3 regions of the Tardiphaga sp. 42S5 genome follow, and region 3 is predicted to be linked to each of the others. Evidence: predicted binding sites of a transcription regulator. Region 3 holds the regulator's gene; each other region holds the start of a gene.
The links. The regulator HrcA, encoded in region 3, represses chaperone genes, less so after heat shock. The targets are predictions, from matches to a motif close to GTTAGCACTCNCNNNNNGNGAGTGCTAAC.
Positions count from the first base shown of each region.

Region 1 (3,276 bases), 1.3 Mb from region 3:
AGTGCGGTCCGACAGCGTCTCGACCGCGGATGCCACCACGAACGGTGCAAAGGCCTGCACGAACAAAGCCGGCCGCGCGATACGGCCGATCACACGGCCATATCCCGCCGGGCCAAACATCAGAAGCGGCAGCGCACCGCGCGCGATGGTCATGACGCCATTGGCCGCGCCGAAGCCGATAGCGAACAAGGCCGCCAGCGGAAACGAAATCCCCGCAAAGGCCAGCATCGCGAAGGCCGATACCACGAGCACCACCGCCCCGCGCGCGATCCACAGCGGATGGGTACGCCCCGCGAGCATGAAGTCTGCCAGCCGCGATGCCACCTGCGCCGGTCCGAACATCGCGCCGATGGTCACCGCCGTTGCAGCACTGAGCCCGCCGCGCTCCAGCAGCGCGAGCAGGTTCGAGGTCACGCCCGACAGAATGAAGCTGTAAAGCGAGAAAGCCGCCGCCAGCAGGATGAACGGCCAGCCTTCCGGCCGCAGGGTTACTTGTTGAGGAACGACAACGGCGTCTGCCACGGGCAGCGGCGCGACGGCGACGTGGCGCGGCAATGCAAAGGCATGAAGCGGCGCAACGACAAAGGCGAAGATCGCTGCGAAGGTCAGATAGGTCCCGCGCCAGCCGACAGCCTCAAGCAGAAGATGGGTCGCCGGCCAGCCGACCGTCGAAGCGAAGCCGCCTGCAAAAGTCACGAAGGTGATCTGCCGCCGCGCCGAGGCACCGAAGATGCGCGTCAGCGTGGCGAAGGCGGGATCGTAGAGCGACGCCGACATTGCAGCGCCGAGCAACAGCCAGCAGGCCAGATAGGTCGCGGGATGATCGGCGACTGAAAATAGAGCGAGACCCAAGGCACCGGCCAATGCGCCCGATGCCATGACGACATTGCCGCCGTGACGGTCGATCAATCCACCAACCACCGGCGACAGCAGTCCCGATACGATCAGCCCCAGCGAAAAGCCCGCCATGCCGAAGGCCAGCGACCAGCCATGCGCCGCCGTGACATGCGGCATGGTCAGCACAGGTGGGTAGATCAGGATGCCCCAGGTCAGGATCTGGGTGAATGCCAGCACAAGGACCGCGCGGCCCGGTCCGAAAACAAGGTCGCGCAATCGGTGCATGGGCTCACGTCTTCAAGGGAGTGGCGGGACCCGCCTTATGCCTCAGGTCAGGCCTTGTCAGGTCAGGCCTTGGGTGCGCAACGGACATAGACCATGTTGCCGTAGCGAACCGCAGCGTCCTTGTCGATGAAGCGCGTGACGAGAATCCGACCGTCGAAGGAGACGATCTCGCGATCCTTCTCACCACCGGCGGGACCGGGCGGGCCGATATAGTTCTTGCCGCTCGGCGAGCCCTTGAGGCGCAATTCCTGCGGCGTCGCCTCGTCGGCAAGATGCATGATGACCCCGCCGGTGGCGCCCTGGCCGATGATATAGGGCTGCTTGCACTGGCCGCGCGCGGCATTCTCGGTGCGAACGCGATCGTTGGGATTCATGTAGGACGCCAGACCCCAGCGGCCGACGAGTTCTTCCGAGCGGATCGAGGCTGGCAGTTCCGGCGCCGGCGGAGGCTCCGGCGGCGGTGTCGGCTGCGAGTTCCCAAAGCTGAACCCGCCCAATCCACCAGACGTGCCGCACCCGCCCAATGACAGCGCCAAAGTTGAAACGATCGCCAGATGGGCAACCGTGCGGGCGTAGCGTGACCTGATCATATTATCCCCTAGAGCAAATTCCCCGGCTGCCCGTCCCGGCAGCCAAGCGCAAAACACCTGACGGCGCAATGAGGTCGGCAGAATTACGCCGACTCTCCATTATGGTTTCCAGATCATCCTATATTGGCCTCACCAAGGCCTTAAGGCCTCGCTTGACTCAAAAAGCGTCTGGCCATATTTCCCGGACGCTCAATTAGCACTCCCGGAGCGCGATTGCTAAGGGAATGAGCCGGCCGCCTTGAGCGTTCCGGCTGGATTCCCGCCCGCCTCCGAGATGGCAACGAAATCGCAAACCCTAAAGGGACACTCCCATGGCCAAGACCAAATTCCGCCCGCTGCACGACCGCGTCGTCGTCAAGCGCATCGTCGCCGACGAGAAGACCAAGGGCGGCATCATCATCCCGGACAGCGCCAAGGAAAAGCCGTCTGAAGGCGAAGTCGTCGGCGTGGGCCCCGGTGGCCGCGACGAAGCCGGCAAGCTGATCCCGATCGACATCAAGGTCGGCGACAAGGTTCTGTTCGGCAAGTGGTCGGGCACCGAGATCAAACTCGACGGCGAAGAACTCCTCATCATGAAGGAGTCGGACATCATGGGCGTGATCGCCTAAGCGACTCGCTTCAGCCTCCCCACACGCCGTCATCACCGGGCTTGTCCCGGTGATCCACGTCTAGGCCGCAAGCTCGGCAAGGCGTGGATGGCCGGGACAAGCCCGGCCATGACAGCGTTTTAATTTCAAATTCCCATCACTTGGAGCACCATCACATGGCCGCCAAAGACGTTAAATTCTCCGGAGACGCGCGCGATCGCATGCTGCGCGGCGTCGACATTCTCGCCAACGCCGTCAAGGTCACGCTCGGTCCGAAGGGCCGCAATGTCGTGATCGAGAAGTCGTTCGGCGCTCCGCGCATCACCAAGGACGGCGTCACCGTCGCCAAGGAGATCGAACTCGAGGACAAGTTCGAGAACATGGGCGCGCAGATGCTGCGCGAAGTTGCCTCGAAGACCAACGACACCGCAGGCGATGGCACCACCACCGCCACCGTGCTGGCCCAGGCCATCGTCCGTGAAGGCGCCAAGTCGGTTGCTGCCGGCATGAACCCGATGGACCTCAAGCGCGGCATCGATATCGCCGTCGCCGCCGTCATCAAGGACATCACCAAGCGCGCCAAGCCGGTTGCGTCTTCGGCTGAAGTCGCTCAGGTCGGCACCATCTCCGCCAACGGCGACGCCGCCATCGGCAAGATGATCGCCCAGGCGATGCAGAAGGTCGGCAATGAAGGCGTCATCACGGTTGAAGAGAACAAGTCGCTCGAGACCGAAGTCGACATCGTCGAGGGCATGAAGTTCGATCGCGGCTACCTGTCGCCCTACTTCGTCACCAATGCCGAAAAGATGACCGCCGAGCTCGAGGACGTGTACGTCCTGCTCGTCGAGAAGAAGATCTCCAGCCTGCAGGCCATGCTGCCGGTGCTCGAAGCCGTGGTGCAGTCGGGCAAGCCGCTGCTGATCATCGCTGAAGACGTCGAAGGCGAAGCCCTCGCCACCCTCGTCGTCAACCGCCTG
Region 1 covers NZ_CP139027.1:2,137,020-2,140,295, reverse strand. Annotated here, with positions in the region: gene SFY93_RS09930 (MFS transporter) at 1-1,122, opposite strand, end outside; gene SFY93_RS09925 (hypothetical protein) at 1,185-1,712, opposite strand; gene SFY93_RS09920 (co-chaperone GroES) at 2,024-2,320, shown strand; gene groL (chaperonin GroEL) at 2,476-3,276, shown strand, end outside.
Region 1: a site for HrcA is predicted at 1,905-1,933, ahead of SFY93_RS09920 (co-chaperone GroES). Genes of this name have one in related genera too.

Region 2 (3,276 bases), 2.1 Mb from region 3:
CCCTGACGCATGGTCATCTCGCCCTCGCCTTCCATATAGGCCTTCACCCAGCCATTCAGCACGTAGACCAGCTGAAACTCGGCATCGTGATAGTGAAGCTTGGAGACCTCTTTCGGATCGCAAGGTCCAATCAGCCGGATGACATGCGCGTGCGCCAAACCGCCAGTCGCAGCGGCGACACCGAGATCGCGATACTTCGCGTAGGCACGCAGGCCGTCGCCGAGAAATGCTTCTTCCTGATAGTGGCTGATCGCGACGCGCTGCTTGCGGCGCGGGCCGGGTTTCGCCGCGGCCTTGGCGACAGCTTTTGTACTCGCCTTGGCCGGCTTGCCAACCGCGAACTTCTTTGCCGCTTTCGCTACCGCCTGTGTCGCAGGCTTCTTCGTCGCGGCCGCTTTCGCTGCGCTCTTTGACGTTCGCTTCAGCTTCGCCATGTCGTGTTTCCCACCCGGCGCAATGCCGAACAAACGGCCAGCGCGTCCGGGAACCTAGCTGTAGTTCAGCACAGCGGCAATTCATCCGGCGCGTTGAGAGGCGCGGACTAGTGCAACCGGAAGACGCCATCCACGGCACGAAGCTCGGCCGGCTTGATCAGTTTCGAATGCGCGACGGTTACCGCAAAGAGCGGGCCATCGAGCTTCTCCTGCCAGAAATCCAGGAAATCCTTCAGCGCGGGAAACTTCGGAAACAGATCGTAGTTCTGCCAGACATAGGTCTGCAGCAGCGATGGATGGTCCGGCATGCGGTAGAGAATCTGCGCCGTCGTCAGTCCGTAGCCAAGCACCTGCTTCCTGAAATCGTCAGAAGCTGCATTTCTCGAGACCATGTTCAACCTCCATGGACAGAGCGCATTCGGCTAAGTGGATTCCGGTTTGGCGTCGAACTTCGCTCTGCTCTCCTGTGACCGTGCTGACTGCAGCGAACCGGCTTCCACTTCGCCCATGACAACACGATGCATGAAATGTGACGCAAGCAACGTCCTCATCACAAGCTTAAAAGTTTAATAATGGGTTGAAAGCCGAATGTTAGCAGCCACTTACCGTGGATGCTAACGGATTCGAGAACCGGTATCGGAGGGTCTTAACCAATTCTGGCACCCGTCATATTTGAGTGCCAAAATATTTGATACAGACCCTTGCCGGTGAGGAACGTTCGGCCTATGTCCGGACCAGCTGCGCTGGCACTTGTTGGCTCAGACTGCCAATTTAAATTTCTCAAGCATCTACAGAAACTTAGGAGGACTGCATGAAATTCCGTCCGCTTCACGATCGCGTTGTGGTCAAGCGTATCGACGCCGAAGAGAAGTCCGCTGGCGGCATCATCATTCCGGATAGCGCCAAAGAGAAGCCCTCCCAGGGCGAGATCGTCTCCGTCGGCCCGGGCGGCCGCGACGAAGCCGGCAAGCTGATCCCGATCGATCTGAAGGTCGGCGAGCGCGTGCTGTTCGGCAAGTGGTCGGGCACCGAGGTCAAGATCGATGGTCAGGACCTGCTGATCATGAAGGAAAGCGACATCATGGGCGTCCTCGAAGGTGCCGCTCCCGCCAAGAAGAAGGCCGCTTAAGCGCCTTTTCCCCACCCATCCTGATTTTCAAGGAAGCAAAACATGTCAGCTAAAGAAGTGAAATTCGGCGTTGATGCCCGCGACAAGATGCTGCGCGGCGTCGACATTCTCGCCAACGCCGTGAAGGTGACGCTCGGTCCGAAGGGCCGCAACGTCGTCATCGACAAGTCGTTCGGCGCGCCCCGCATCACCAAGGACGGCGTCACCGTCGCCAAGGAAATCGAGCTCGACGACAAGTTCGAGAACATGGGCGCCCAGATGGTGCGCGAAGTGGCCTCGAAGTCGGCCGACGCAGCCGGCGACGGCACCACCACTGCTACCGTGCTCGCCCAGGCGATCGTCCGTGAAGGCGCCAAGTCGGTTGCTGCCGGCATGAACCCCATGGATCTGAAGCGCGGCATCGACCTGGCTGTGGAAGCCGTGGTTGCTGACCTCGTCAAGAACTCCAAGAAGGTCACCTCGAACGACGAAATCGCCCAGGTCGGCACCATTTCGGCCAATGGCGACGCGGAAATCGGCAAGTTCCTCGCAGACGCGATGAAGAAGGTTGGCAACGAAGGTGTCATCACGGTTGAAGAAGCCAAGTCGCTCGAAACCGAACTCGACGTCGTCGAAGGCATGCAGTTCGACCGCGGCTACATCTCGCCCTACTTCGTCACCAACGCCGACAAGATGCGCGTTGAATTCGACGACGCCTACATCCTGATCAACGAGAAGAAGCTCTCCTCGCTGAACGAGATGCTGCCGCTGCTCGAAGCCGTCGTGCAGACCGGCAAGCCGCTCGTCATCGTCGCGGAAGACGTCGAAGGCGAAGCTCTCGCCACCCTCGTCGTCAACCGTCTGCGTGGCGGCCTCAAGGTCGCTGCCGTCAAGGCACCGGGCTTCGGCGATCGCCGCAAGGCCATGCTGCAGGACATCGCGATCCTGACCGGCGGCCAGGCGATCTCGGAAGATCTCGGCATCAAGCTCGAGAACGTCACGCTCGCCATGCTCGGCCGCGCCAAGAAGGTGATGATCGACAAGGAAAACTCCACCATCGTGAACGGCGCCGGCAAGAAGGCCGACATCGAAGCACGCGTGGCGCAGATCAAGGCGCAGATCGAAGAAACCACTTCGGACTACGACCGTGAGAAGCTGCAGGAGCGTCTCGCCAAGCTGGCTGGCGGCGTTGCCGTCATCCGCGTCGGCGGCGCGACCGAAGTCGAAGTGAAGGAGCGCAAGGACCGCGTTGATGACGCGATGCATGCGACCCGCGCTGCGGTTGAAGAAGGCATCGTCCCCGGCGGCGGCGTCGCTCTGCTCCGCGCTTCGGAACAGCTGAAGAAGATCAAGACCGCAAACGACGACCAGAAGACCGGCGTCGAGATCGTCCGCAAGGCCCTGTCGGCTCCGGCTCGCCAGATCGCCATCAACGCAGGCGAAGACGGTTCGGTCATCGTCGGCAAGGTCCTCGAGACCGCGACCTACAGCTACGGCTTCGACTCGCAGACCGGCACCTACGGCGACATGCTCAAGAAGGGCATCATCGATCCGACCAAGGTTGTCCGTGCAGCGATCCAGAACGCAGCTTCGGTTGCGGGCCTGCTGATCACCACGGAAGCCATGGTTGCCGAACTGCCCAAGAAGGGCGGCGCAGGCGGCGGCGGCATGCCTCCGGGCGGCGGCATGGGCGGCATGGACTTCTAAGTCCACGCTGTTCAAGCGAACTATCAA
Region 2 covers NZ_CP139027.1:5,082,029-5,085,304, forward strand. Annotated here, with positions in the region: gene SFY93_RS23725 (cupin domain-containing protein) at 1-434, opposite strand, end outside; gene SFY93_RS23730 (usg protein) at 542-826, opposite strand; gene SFY93_RS23735 (co-chaperone GroES) at 1,246-1,563, shown strand; gene groL (chaperonin GroEL) at 1,606-3,249, shown strand.
Region 2: a site for HrcA is predicted at 1,090-1,118, ahead of SFY93_RS23735 (co-chaperone GroES). Genes of this name have one in related genera too.

Region 3 (3,276 bases):
AGATGACCGTCGGGCCAGGCCACGCAGAGTGCCGAGACGAAATGCGCGGTGCGTTTGTCGGGTGTGGTCGCACCGCGCTCCTGCAACAGGCGTTCGATCCGCGTCATGGCGCCGGTGAAGTCCTTGGACTCGCCGGCCCAGCGCGCCGAGAGGATGCCGGGCGCGCCGTCGAGGGCATCGACGACGAGGCCGGAATCATCTGCGAAGGCGGGCAGTTGCGCGACATTGGCCGCGGCAATCGCCTTGATCGCGGCATTGGCCTTGAAGGTGTTGCCGGTCTCGTCGGGTTCGGCGAGACCGAGCTCGCCGGCCGACACTGCTTCGATGCCGTAGGGGGCCAAGAGATCGCGCATCTCGGCAAGCTTGCCGGGATTGTGGGTGGCGATGACGAGCTTCCCAGTGATTCGACGATGCATGATGCGAGTCTACGCCTGCTTGATGACTTGCGGAATCACGCGATGGCCATTTTCTGCAGTTCAACCAGACGTCCGACGCCCTTTTGCGCCAGTGCCATCAACTTCAGGAACTCGTCCTGCGTGAACGGCGTCTTCTCGGCAGTGCCCTGCACCTCGATGATGCGGCCGTCGCCGGTCATCACGAAATTGGCGTCGGTGTCGGCTTCGGAATCTTCGGCATAATCGAGATCGAGCACCGGCGTGCCCTGATAGATGCCGCAGGAAATCGCCGCGATATTGTCGCGCAGCACGTTGCCGCCGCCGTTCTTGAACATGTTGCGGTTCTTCATCCACGAGATGCAGTCGGCCAGCGCAACCCATGCGCCGGTGATCGACGCCGTGCGGGTGCCGCCATCGGCCTGGATCACGTCGCAGTCGATGGTGATCTGGCGTTCGCCGAGCGCTTCGAGGTCGACGGCCGCGCGCAGCGAGCGGCCGATCAGGCGCTGGATCTCGACGGTGCGGCCGCCCTGCTTGCCGGATGCGGCTTCGCGGCGGGTGCGTTCCAGCGTGGCGCGGGGCAGCATGCCGTATTCGGCGGTGACCCAACCGCGGCCCTGGCCCTTGAGCCATGGCGGCAGGCGCTCTTCCAGCGTGGCGGTCACCAGCACGTGGGTGTCACCGAATTTCACCATGCAGGAGCCTTCGGCATATTTGACCACGCCGCGTTCCAGCGACACGGCGCGCAGTTCATCGGGCGCACGACGGCTTGGCCGCATGAGAAAATCCTTCCAAATGTCCAGAGAGAGCCTGTTCGCGGTGCTTTTAGGGGGCACGGAGCGCAGCGGCAAGGGCAGGGCAGGTTCCACGCATGCAATGGTGCTTGTATCCGGGGGCTCGGGGCGACAGATTAGGTCCTCAAGGAGTACCCTGTGGCCCACCACGATCCGATCGGCCTGATTTCGCCGCATGCCGGGCTCGCCCAGCTCAATGAGCGATCGCGTGAGATCTTCCGGCAGATCGTCGAGAGCTATCTCGCCACTGGCGAACCTGTCGGTTCGCGCAATATTTCGCGCCTGATCACGGTTCCGCTGTCGCCGGCCTCGGTCCGCAACGTCATGTCGGACCTGGAGCAGCTCGGCCTGATTTATGCACCGCATACGTCTGCTGGACGGCTGCCTACTGAACTCGGACTGCGGTTCTTCGTTGATGCCCTGATGCAGGTCGGTGACCTCACCGAACCAGAGCGGCAATCGATCCAGCAGCAGCTGTCCTCGGTAGGGCGCTCGCAGACCGTGGAGGCGGCGCTTGGCGAGGCGCTGACGCAGCTGTCCGGGCTGACCCGCGCGGCGGCGGTGGTTCTGACCGCCAAGTCCAATGTGCGGCTGAAACACATCGAATTCGTCCGTCTGGAGCCCGAAAAGGCGCTGGTCGTGCTGGTCGCCGAGGATGGCCAGGTCGAAAACCGCGTGTTGACCCTGCCGCCGGGGGTGCCGTCGTCGGCGCTGAACGAGGCGTCGAACTTCCTCAATGCCCGGATTCGCGGCCGCACGCTGGCTGAGGCCCGGTTGGAACTGGAAACGGCACTGACCCAGAACCAGATTGAGCTCGATCAACTGACCCAGAAGGTCATTGCCGCCGGCATTGCCAGCTGGTCGGGTGGCGAGAAGGACGATCGGCAGCTGATCGTGCGCGGCCAGGCCAATCTGCTCGAGGATCTCCATGCGCTGGAGGATCTTGAACGCGTTCGCCTCCTGTTCGACGATCTCGAAGCCAAGCGCGAGGTGATCGATCTTCTCGGCCGGGCGGAGACGGCCGAAGGTGTCCGCATCTTCATCGGCTCGGAAAATAAGCTGTTCTCGCTGTCCGGCTCGTCCACGATCATTGCGCCCTACAGCGATGGCGCCGGCCATATCGTCGGCGTTCTCGGTGTCATCGGCCCGACCCGGCTGAACTATGCGCGGGTGATCCCGATGGTAGATTACGCGGCGCGCATCGTCAGCCGCATGCTCGGCGGCTGACAGATCGGCCGAATCCGGCTGGTTGCGCTTGATTTTCGGCGCTCAAACCCCGATATCCCGCTCAGCAATCCCACCATTTTGGCGTGTTTTTGAGAAGGCAGCGTGATGACTGATTCCAATGGGCAGAACGACAATCAGGACAAGACGGCGCAGGCCGCCGATCCGGTGGTCTCCAAGCCCTACATCATGCCGGACGATCCGGAACCGAATTCAGTCGAGGCCCTGACCAAGGAAGCGGCGGAATCGCGCGACAAGATGCTGCGCACGCTGGCGGAGATGGAAAATCTGCGCAAGCGGACCCAGAAGGAAGTCGCCGACGGCCGCACCTATGCGATCGCCAATTTCGCGCGCGAAGTGCTCGATATCGCCGACAGCCTGCAGCGCGCCCTCGATGCCGTGCCTGCCGATACCAAGGCCGCCGCCGATCCGGGCCTGAAGGCGCTGCTCGAAGGCGTGGAGCTCACTGAGCGCTCGCTACTCAACACGCTGGAAAAGAACGGCGTGAAGAAGTTCGACCCGTCGGGCGAGAAATTCGATCCGAATTTCCAGCAGGCGATGTACGAAGTGCCCGATGCTTCCGTGCCTGCGGGCACCGTCGTTCAGGTCGTGCAGGCCGGCTACACCATTGGCGAGCGCGTGCTGCGCCCGGCGCTGGTCGGTGTCTCGAAGGGTGGCGCCAAGGCTGCACCTGTAGCGTCGGAGTAAAGCTGCGTAGTAAGAGCTGAATCGCCCGGTCAAGCCGGGCGATGACAGCGAGAGTTAAGCCGCCAGATCGCCCGACTGAATACGCTTCACGCCGGCCTTGTTCATGTCGGCCCAGGCTTTGGCCAGTGAGCCCTGCGTGTCGATGCCGCGGCAGG
Region 3 covers NZ_CP139027.1:835,180-838,455, forward strand. Annotated here, with positions in the region: gene rdgB (RdgB/HAM1 family non-canonical purine NTP pyrophosphatase) at 1-416, opposite strand, end outside; gene rph (ribonuclease PH) at 452-1,174, opposite strand; gene hrcA (heat-inducible transcriptional repressor HrcA) at 1,328-2,416, shown strand; gene grpE (nucleotide exchange factor GrpE) at 2,522-3,121, shown strand; gene pncA (bifunctional nicotinamidase/pyrazinamidase) at 3,176-3,276, opposite strand, start outside.